Regions from separate parts of the Roseibium sp. SCP15 genome, predicted to be linked through region 2. Evidence: riboswitches for the same ligand, from Rfam matches in the RefSeq annotation. Region 2 holds a riboswitch; each other region holds the start of a gene.
The links. Region 2 has a riboswitch for S-adenosylmethionine ahead of ABLO27_RS09425 (hypothetical protein). Riboswitches for the same ligand answer to the same signal wherever they lie in the genome.
Positions count from the first base shown of each region.

Region 1: it holds a riboswitch for S-adenosylmethionine, as region 2 does, so the genes downstream of both, ABLO27_RS02995 (homoserine O-succinyltransferase) here and ABLO27_RS09425 (hypothetical protein) in region 2, are expected to answer to the same signal.
Region 3: it holds a riboswitch for S-adenosylmethionine, as region 2 does, so the genes downstream of both, ABLO27_RS07935 (O-succinylhomoserine sulfhydrylase) here and ABLO27_RS09425 (hypothetical protein) in region 2, are expected to answer to the same signal.

Region 1 covers NZ_JBDZYI010000001.1:655,024-658,293, reverse strand. Annotated here, with positions in the region: gene dld (D-lactate dehydrogenase) at 1-834, shown strand, start outside; gene ABLO27_RS02995 (homoserine O-succinyltransferase) at 910-1,857, opposite strand; SAM-I-IV-variant riboswitch at 1,895-2,000, opposite strand; gene ABLO27_RS02990 (hypothetical protein) at 1,964-2,230, shown strand; gene ABLO27_RS02985 (helix-turn-helix transcriptional regulator) at 2,242-2,445, opposite strand; gene ABLO27_RS02980 (hypothetical protein) at 2,442-2,840, opposite strand; gene ABLO27_RS02975 (SDR family oxidoreductase) at 3,098-3,270, shown strand, end outside.
Region 2 covers NZ_JBDZYI010000002.1:438,780-442,049, forward strand. Annotated here, with positions in the region: gene ABLO27_RS09415 (SlyX family protein) at 1-54, shown strand, start outside; gene ABLO27_RS09420 (NADP-dependent oxidoreductase) at 95-1,096, shown strand; SAM-I-IV-variant riboswitch at 1,520-1,644, shown strand; gene ABLO27_RS09425 (hypothetical protein) at 1,686-1,994, shown strand; gene yciA (acyl-CoA thioester hydrolase YciA) at 1,999-2,385, opposite strand; gene ABLO27_RS09435 (hypothetical protein) at 2,573-2,794, opposite strand; gene ABLO27_RS09440 (group III truncated hemoglobin) at 2,788-3,270, opposite strand, start outside.
Region 3 covers NZ_JBDZYI010000002.1:129,267-132,536, reverse strand. Annotated here, with positions in the region: gene ABLO27_RS07945 (IMPACT family protein) at 1-62, opposite strand, end outside; gene ABLO27_RS07940 (2'-deoxycytidine 5'-triphosphate deaminase) at 70-1,206, opposite strand; SAM riboswitch at 1,350-1,429, shown strand; gene ABLO27_RS07935 (O-succinylhomoserine sulfhydrylase) at 1,473-2,672, shown strand; gene ABLO27_RS07930 (Stf0 family sulfotransferase) at 2,925-3,270, shown strand, end outside.

The sequences.
Region 1 (3,270 bases), on a different contig from region 2:
TTACCCGTCAGCGGCGAATATCTGCACCGCGAGTGTTTCGACGTCGCGCACAAGTATGGCAAGGACACGGTGTTGATGATCGACTGGTTCGGCACCGACAGACTGCCATTGTTCTTTGCCCTGAAGGGCGCCATGGATGCCCGGCTGAACAAAATTCCCTTCCTGCCGAAAAACCTGACCCACAGGATGATGCAATTCCTCTCCCACCTGGCTCCCGAGGCATTGCCGCGCCGAATGCGAGATTTTCGCGACAAGTTCGAACATCATCTTATTCTGAAGGTTTCGGGTTCGAGCGCGGCACAGACAGAGGGCATACTTGCCGACACACTTGGCACCGACGGATGGTATCTCTGTGATGACAAAGAAGCCGGCAAGGCGATGTTGCATCGGTTTGCGGCCGCGGGTGCCGCGGTGCGCTACGGCGCTGTCCATGCCAACGAATGCGCGGACATTCTTGCGCTCGACATAGCCCTGCGACGCAACGATGCCGACTGGTTTGAGAAACTGCCAGCAGACCTCGAAGAGCATATCGAGGCAAAGCTCTACTACGGCCACTTCCTCTGTCACGTCCTGCATCAAGACTATGTCGTGAAGAAAGGCTCAGACCCCAAAGCCCTGAAGGCCAGCATGCTGGAGCTTCTTGACAAACGCGGCGCAGAGTACCCGGCGGAGCACAATGTCGGGCATCTTTACGAGGCAAAACCGGCACTCGCCGATCACTACAGGTCCCTCGATCCGACCAACAGCTTCAATCCCGGCATCGGCAAGATGTCGCGGGAACGAAATTATGGTCATTCCTGTTGCAGTCATCACCACGAGAATGCTGCCGAGTAGGCAGTGGTGACATCAATTGCCTGGGTTTTTGCCCGCGCCGCAAATTGCTCTGATCGGCCCGGCAGCATCCTTCGACTAGGCGCCAGCACTGAGAGGCGCGGCTGACTCGGTGTCCTCAGTCCTTCCGATCGAGTTTATGTCGAACGGCGTGGTCTGGTACATATCGTTGATCCAATTGCCGAACAGCAGATGCGCGTGGCCGCGCCAACTGTTTTCCGGTGGCAGTGACGGATTGTCCTCCGGGAAATAGTTTTGAGGCAGCCTGCCGCCACCATCGCGAGCAAATTCTTCGCCAAGGGTCTCGGTGTCATATTCGAGATGATTGAACATCAGCAGCATGCGGCGTGCAGGATCCTCCAACAGGCAGAGGCCGCTGTCGTCATTCTCTGCCAGAACTCTCAATCCACTATCTGCCGGAATGTCGTCGTGCCTGTTCTCTGTCCAGCGGGAAACCGGCACTTCAAATTCATCGCAGAAGCCGCGCAGATAAGGAGACGTCGGAGCGAGATTTCGATGCTTGAAGACCCCGAACCGCTTTTCAGGCAGCAAGTGCTTGGGCAAGCCGTGGAAATGATGAACGGCGGCCTGAGCGGCCCAGCAGATCATGAAACAGCGATGGACGTGGGTTTGCGTCCAGTTGAAAACTTCCGAAAGCTCCGGCCAGTAACGCACTTCCAGAAAGGGGCGCTTTTCCACCGGAGCACCGGTGATGATGAAACCGTCAAAGCGCTCGTCTCGAATGTCCGCCCAGGGCCGATAGAAAGCCTCCATGTGTTCCGCAGGCGTGTTTTGCGGAACATGATCCGTCATTCTCACAAGCGTCAGCTCGACCTGCAATGGGGTGGCCCCGAGCAGGCGCGCGATCTGCGTTTCGGTCTTGATCTTGTTCGGCATCAGGTTGAGCAGACCAATCCGCAGCGGCCGGATATCCTGGCGCATGGCTTCAGCCTCACGCATCACGATCACACCTTCGGATTCCAGTGAGCGGCGGGCAGGAAGATTGTCGGAGATTTTAATTGGCACGTGCGTCGATCCCTTTTTGCTGAAACGACGCTAATGGCGAGATCCGTTTGGTTGCCGGTTCGGCCACATTCCCCTTTCGGAGCACCACCTTGCTCGGAGCAGCAGGTTGGCGTTGGGCGTCGCCCCAACTCATAATGCGACGATCTTTTTATGTTGCCGGATCAGAATTGGCAACGGTGAATTATCACAATTCGTTCAAGTGGATCTGGCAGGCGTGGCACTTGATATGGAGAAGATCCTGCCAGACCACATCGCCATTGAAGTGTCAGTCTGGCTCGTTACGCATCGCGAACTTCGAACAAGCCGAGGCGTTAAACTGGCCTTTGATGTGTTTGCAGGAAGGCTATCTGCCAACATCGCCCGCACTGCGTGATGCAGCTCAGATCAATCTGGCAATTGAAACAGGTCTTCTACACGCACATTCAGAGCGCGGGCGAGTTTCAGGGAAAGGATCGTCGACGGTACGAAGACGCCATTTTCGACCGTGTTGATCGTTTTCCGGCTGACGTCGACCAGCTGAGCAAGCTCTGTCTGTGTCAGACCTGCCTCTTGGCGATGCTCCTTCAGATGGGTCTGTAGCTGCTTCACCCGGCACGCCCACGAAATGTTGCGATCGCCATCCACACAGACGGCGCGCAAATCAGCACGGCACCAATCCAAAGCAGCGCCTCAGACGCCTCCAATCCACGGGATTGGCTCAGAAAAAACAACACCCAAAAGCCGATCAACGCCGCCCAGTAGCCAAACTGATAAGATCCACGATGCGAGGCGACGGTCTGCTCGTCCCAGGATGGTCTGATAGCGCGAGGCCTGAAGATCGAGACGACAAATTGGGCAACAGCGCCCAGAATTGCGACAGCCCCGAGACCGATTATGTATCCGGATTCAATTGGAACTCCCACGGCGATGGAAAACAAGACGCCTGCAATCCCGCACACGAGCAATAGATTTGCGGCAAGCCGCGTCAAAGTCAGCGCATTCATGTCTCACCCCGCTTCTGTAACCTTCGCGTTACATGGGATTAAGAACGTGTAACGTCAAGGTTACATTTTCACCAAAAGGACACTTGCCAGACTCGGGGTTTCGACTGTTGACCGTTGGTAGTCTTCCATCCCGCTTCGCGGTGCGCCCTTGCGCGCGATGACATGCCCCATTGCACGCCGAAGGTGTATGGCCATGGCCTTCCGTGATAAAAATAGTTCGCAAAGTGATAGGCGCTGGACAGGAGGGAGTGGTTGAAATGAAGCAGCGTACGTTTCTTGTCACTGGTGCCAGCAGCGGCATCGGCCGTGCCGTTTGTGACCGTTTGAACCGCGATGGACATACTGTCATAGGTCTGGCACGCCACAAAGACCCAACTTTTCCTGGCGAACTTGTATCTGTTGATCTGACCAACGCCGACGTCACGGCATC
Region 2 (3,270 bases):
CTGATGGAAAACGTTCTGCCCGGCCACCAGATCGAAAAGCCTCCGCACTACTGAACGTGATGTCCACGTCCCCTTCACAAGCGAAAGGCAGCCAATGAACAACACGCGGCTTCTACTAAAGTCCCGTCCGGATGGACGTCTCGGCCCTGAACATTTCGACCTTAGAGACGAGCAACTTGGATCACTGACCGACGGCAAAGCCCGAGTCAGGGTTTTGTATGTATCGCTCGACCCGGCGATGCGCGGCTGGGTATCTGCGAGCACCGACAGCTACCTGCCACCGGTACCGCTGGGAGACACAATGCGCTCGCTGGGAGTGGGTGTCGTGGAAGAGAGCAAGTCCGACGCATATCAAGTCGGGGACTGGGTCACGGGCATGACCGGCTGGACCAAATTTCTCGATGTTGCGCCCGGAGATCTCAGTGTCGTTCCACAGCTCGCAAGCATCGAAGACTACGTCGGCATTCTGGGCCTGCCCGGTGCGACCGCCTGGCATGGTCTTGTTGTTGAGGGCCAGGCCAAGGCGGGTGAGACGCTATGCGTGACCGGCGCTGCCGGATCGGTCGGGTCGCTGGTCGGACAGATCGGAAAGGCTCTGGGCCTCCGGGTTATCGGCATCGCCGGTACGCAAGAAAAATGCGACTGGCTGGTCGATGAACTCGGCTTTGACGCAGCCCTCAACTACCGCACGGATGACTTGAGCAAGGGCCTGAAGGAGTTCGCGCCGAACGGGATCAACCTGCATTTCGAAAATGTGGGCGGCGAACCGTTCAATGCAGCCTTGAAGAACATGGCTCCGTTCGGGCGGATGATCTTTTGCGGTTTCATTTCCGTCTATAATGGCGAGGCAAAAGACACGCCTCCGGAAATGACCGCGATCGTCCGCAAGCGCCTCACCTTGAAGGGCTACGTGATGACGGACCATTTCGACACGTTCCCGGCAATCTTTCAGGAACTCGGGAAGCTGATGATGGCAGGAAAGTTGCGATACCGCCTCGATGTGACCGAGGGTCTGGAAAACGCACCCTCCGTGTTCAACAAGCTTTTCGACGGAACCAACAAAGGGAAACTGGCCATCAAGGTTTCGGACCTTTGAACGCGAGTCCAATTTATCCTTGAAAGGCCGGAGCCCGTCTCCGGCTTTTTATGTTTTCAACGGCGTGAGAACATCCAGTAATCCGTTGCGAGGGGATTGATCCATGCCAAGGAAAGGCGCTGGAAGCCAACCAGTGTGAAAGATGGTTCCTACTAAGGTGCAGCATGCGGATTATCCGTCTGTTCACTTTGACTGGCCTGATCGCCGCTTCGATTGCCGGCTGGTACAGACAGAATAGGCAAGGTGATCCTGAACAATCGGCGAACCTAACGAAGGGTTCACATGTTTACTGATGGAGCCTCCCAAGTCACCGTTCTTGAACGTCCACGTCCAGGCGAGACAAGCAAACTTCGCGTCAAAATCGTCTTTGAAGGCAGCGCAAAGACACGGACTTGCAATGCTCGAAAGGACATGGCATAAGCCACCCATCATCAAGAGAAGGGCTGGCGCCCTCGCCAACCTGCCAAACCGGGCAAGGTGGTTTCCGCAACAGGGATGCGGTCGGTTTGATCCTCATGAGAGGCTTATCGGCAACGAAGCGGTTGATTTTCATGCGCCAGTCCTCCTCGGGCAACCGATGGAGGATTTTTTGTCTAAACAGCCATTTGCCGGTCTCGCGGCCGACCTGATCGAAGACCAGCTGGCCACGAAAGCCGAGATTGCCGGTTCTGAAATCTGGCAAGAAGCTGCCGAGGATTGCGTCCTGGCGCGGATCAAGTCCCTGCGACTGATCGGCGGCCTGCCGCGTCACAAATCTCCTCTGCCCCCGGATGAACGCATAGAGCGCCTGAAGGCGTTGCTTCACTTATGGGCCAAGGGCTGCACCTGCGCCGTGGACGAAGATCTCTTCGCGGATATCCTCAACCGGCACAGGCAGAAACCGGCATATTCCAGCTGAGTGACTAGTCCTTCTTGGGGACCTGACGCGGTTTGCCGTCATCGTCCACCGCAACCATGGTGAAAATTGCCTCGGTTACTTTTTCGCGTTCACCGTACCGGTGGCGAAGAGCCCAGGCTTCCAGCTTGATTTCCATGGAAGAATTGCCGACGCGGACGACGTCACTGTAAACGCACAATACGTCACCCACCTGAACGGGACGGATGAACTTCATCTTGTCGACAGCAATGGTGACGACGCGACCTTCGGCCCGTTGCCCCGCCATGATGCCACCCGCCAGATCCATCTGGGACAGAACCCACCCTCCGAAAATATCGCCATTGGCGTTGGTATCAGCGGGCATTGCCATCGTACGCAATGTCAGTTCACCGGTCGGTTCGTCGTCGCTCACGCCTTAACTCCCTCAATTTCAGTCGAGGACAGAGTAGCGTGAGTGTGCGGGAGCACAAGGGCAGCGGCTCAGACGATGAGCATCAGGATCAGCATGATCCACAGGGGGAGCGGTGCGGCAATCCAGATCAGCAGGATCGGCAGCCCGCGTGGCAACAGTTTCGACATCGACATATTGAATTCCATTTCTAGCTGAGCGACGGCAACTCGGCCACCGTCAGGACCACCAAAGCAATCATGCCTGTGACGAATGCAAGTTTCGCGCTGCCTATGAGTGTACGCCCCGCAACATCAAGCTTCGGCAACGGCATCTTGCGGGAGTCCAGATACATGGACATCAGCATGATGGAAAACACCGTGAACCAGACAGCCACGAGCGCTTCTGCAATGAGCACGATTCCAACTAACATGATCCACTCCAACGCACTTCCCGGGAAGACAGTTCCGGCGGAGGCTCCGCGCCGGCAATCCCGAAGGTTGCAAGCCAGAGACTCTGTGCGATGCGTTCGGCGACAGCGATGATCTCGTCCGCAAGTTCGGGAACGAACAGCTCACGGACGACCGGTCGAAATACGCTCAGCCATTCGGCATAGTCGGAACTTACAAGTTCCTTCTGCTTCAGATGAGCCGGTACGGGTTTGCCCTTGTAGGCACCGTTTTTCAGCAGCACCGCCTGCCAGAAGGTTTCCATTTTCGGCAGATGTTCCTGCCACTTGCCTTCAAGCCGGTTTTCGAAAATTTCACCTAGGCGCGGGTGCTGCCGGACACAGCCGTAGAATGTGTGGACCAGCACGTGGATCGATTGCACATCGACATTTTCATACCGTTGCAGGCGATCACCGTTTTCCGGCACGGCACGCCTTTGCAATTTGTATCTGTTCGAAGC
Region 3 (3,270 bases), 310 kb from region 2:
AAGCGGGACTTCCGGTCTTCCAGATATCCTTCGAATTCACGCGTGACTGTCTTGAAGGCCATGCGGATTTCAGGACGGAACCTTGAAGTGCTTGGACAGTTTCAGGGCTTGACCCTGATAGTTGGATCCGATCCCTTCGCCGTAAAGCGTCGCCGGTCGCTCCGCCATATGTTCGTAGACGAGACGGCCGATGGTCTGTCCGTGTTCCACGATGAACGGAACGTCATGTGAGCGGACTTCCAGCACGGCACGCGAGCCGACACCACCGGCGCCGACATGCCCAAAGCCGGGATCGAAGAAGCCAGCGTAATGCACCCGGAATTCGCCGACGAGCGGATCGAACGGAACCATCTCGGCAGCATAGTCGGGCGGTACATGCACCGCCTCCTGACTGACAAGGATGTAGAAATCGTCCGGATCAAGGATCAGTTCCGCTGACTGCCTCCGGTAGATCGGCTCCCAGAAATCAAGCGGGTCCTGCGCACCGACCAGGTCGACATCAATCAGGCCGGAATGCTGCTTGGCGCGATATCCGATCAGACTGCCGGGGCCATCGCCCTCCAGGTCGATAGACAGCTGCACACCGCCTCCGATCCGCTCATTGCCACCGCTCATCAAGGTATGTGTCTTGTGAACGTGCTCCAGCTCGTTGTCCGGTATCAGGGACTGCCCGCGGCGGAAGCGGATCTGGCTGAGCCGGGAACCGGTCCGCACCAGGATCGGGAAGGTCAGCGGCGAAATTTCTGCGTAAAGCGGTCCGGTATAGCCCGCCGGAACCGTGTCGAAGGCGAGGCCGTTGTCGGTGATGACGCGGGTAAAGACATCAAGGCGGCCCGTTGAACTTTTCGGGTTCGCGGTTGCCGAAATATCCGGCGCGAGTGCAAGGCTTTCCTGTAGTGGAACAATGTAGACACAGCCGGTCTCCAGAACTGCGCCGTCCTTCAGATCAACCGTGTGCAGCTTCAGCTGCTCCAGCCGGTCGGCAACCTTGATGTCGGGGCCGGGAAGAAAACTGGCGCGCACGCGATAGGCAACCTGCCCGAGACGCAGATCGAGGCTGGCGGGTTGAATCTGGCCGGTGACAGGTGGTTCTGCGGCCGAAATCTCTCCGGCGGCGAACATCGCCTGAATGATCCGTTCCGGCAAGATGCCGCTGGCTGAAAGAGTTGCGCTTCCGTTCAAGACCTGACCCGCTGCCACGTTCATGGAGTTAACCTGCAAATTGTTCAGATAAAGTCCTTAACGGATGCAGGGGCTCCAGCCAACAGGCATTCTCGTTCGCAAAGTTCTTTTGTGAAGGACGATCAGCACCAAATGAATTGACCTTGGAGGTGTTTTCACGTAGGAGAAACGCACTTCGTGGTGATTTGGGCCGGCCGGCTTGCAGCCACGTTAAACAAGTTGCTAAAAAGGCCGGAGGTGCGAACCCCGGTCTTCAGGCTGGGGTTTTTTGCGTTTGGAGCGAACGAGACATGACTGAGAACACCAAGACCGGTAACAAAAACTGGCGCCCTGCAACCACATTGGTCCATGGCGGCACAACGCGGTCGCCCTTTGGTGAGACCTCGGAAGCACTCTATCTTACTCAGGGCTTCGTCTATAACGGCGCTGAAGCCGCTGAGGCCCGCTTCAACGGTGAGGACCCGGGATTTGTCTATTCCCGTTACGCCAACCCGACCGTGGCCATGTTCGAGGACCGCATAAAAGCGCTTGAGGGCGCGGAAGCTGCGCGCGGGACAGCCAGCGGCATGGCCGCCGTCAACCTTGCGCTTATGGCCTCCGTGAAAGCCGGTGACCATGTTATCGCCGCCAAGGCACTGTTCGGGTCGTGCCGCTACATCTGCGAAACACTGCTGCCGCGCTTCGGTGTTGAAAGCACCCTTGTTGATGGCACGGACATCGAACAGTGGAAGGCAGCCGTTCGGCCGAACACCAAGGCCCTGTTCCTGGAAAGCCCGACCAACCCGACGCTGGAGGTTATCGACATCGCGGCCGTTGCCGAAATCTCCAGGAATATCGGCGCGCGCCTGATCATCGACAATGTCTTCGCCACTCCACTGTATCAGTCGCCGCTGGAGCTCGGTGCCGACGTGGTCGTCTACTCGGCCACCAAGCACATTGACGGGCAGGGCAGATGTCTCGGCGGCGTCGTGCTGTCCGATGAAGAGTGGATCACAGACGAAGTCATGCCTTTCGTCAAACACACCGGTCCCCACATGAGCCCCTTCAGTGCATGGGTGCTGTTGAAAGGCCTTGAAACCCTGCCGCTACGTGTCGCGCGCCAAACCGAAAGCGCTGGTCAGATTGCCGACTTCCTGGCAGGCCAGTCCAAAGTCTCCCGTTTGATCTATCCGGGGCGGGACGATCATCCGCAGGCAGACGTCGCCAAACGCCAGATGTGCGGCGGGTCCACCATGGTCGCCTTTGAAATGCAGGGGGGCAAGGAGGCTGCTTTCCGCTTCACCAACGCGTTGGAAATCATCCGGATTTCCAACAATCTCGGTGACGCGAAAAGCCTGATCACCCATCCGGCAACCACAACGCACCAGTCGATTGGCGAAGAAGCGCGTGAAGAACTCGGCATCTCCGATGGCATTCTGCGCCTCTCAGTCGGCCTGGAAGACCCGCAGGATCTTCTGGAAGACGTCGAAAAAGCACTCAGCGCAATCTGATCAATCAGAAATATTGCAGCTCAAACCCCGGTCCCTGTGGCCGGGGTTTCTGCTTTGATGAACCATCGCTGCACCAACGTCCAGGCCTTCGGGTGAGGCGCGGAACTGTTGCTCCTGCGCCACTCAGCGCCCATTGATGTGTCGAGTTCGCGGATTAAAGCTATGCAACCCTAAAATGCTGTGCCATTCGAATTTCGCCTGCATGGTTTCTGTAAACAGAGCCTATGCTTCCATAGGTGATGGAGAGAAGGTGTGAGTTCGACCGGACCAGAGACGAATTATCAGTCATTGGTGATCTGCACTTCGCCGCGCAGTGGCAGCACCTTGTTGTGCAAGCTTCTTGCAGCAACAGGAAAAGCGGGAAATCCGAACTCTCATTTTCATGAACCTTCGCTCGACAAATGGCTGAAGTCGTACGACCTTTCTGCCGAGGAATTTTCCAGTGACCTTCAGCGGTTGGAAGCGGTCTTCAAGGCTGCGAAAGAGCTGGGAACCAACGGAACGGGCATGTTCGCCCTTAGGATGCAAAGAAAGAGCTTTGACTTCTTTTCCAGGCAACTGGAAATCCTGCATCCTGGACTGTCGACCGATCGTGCCC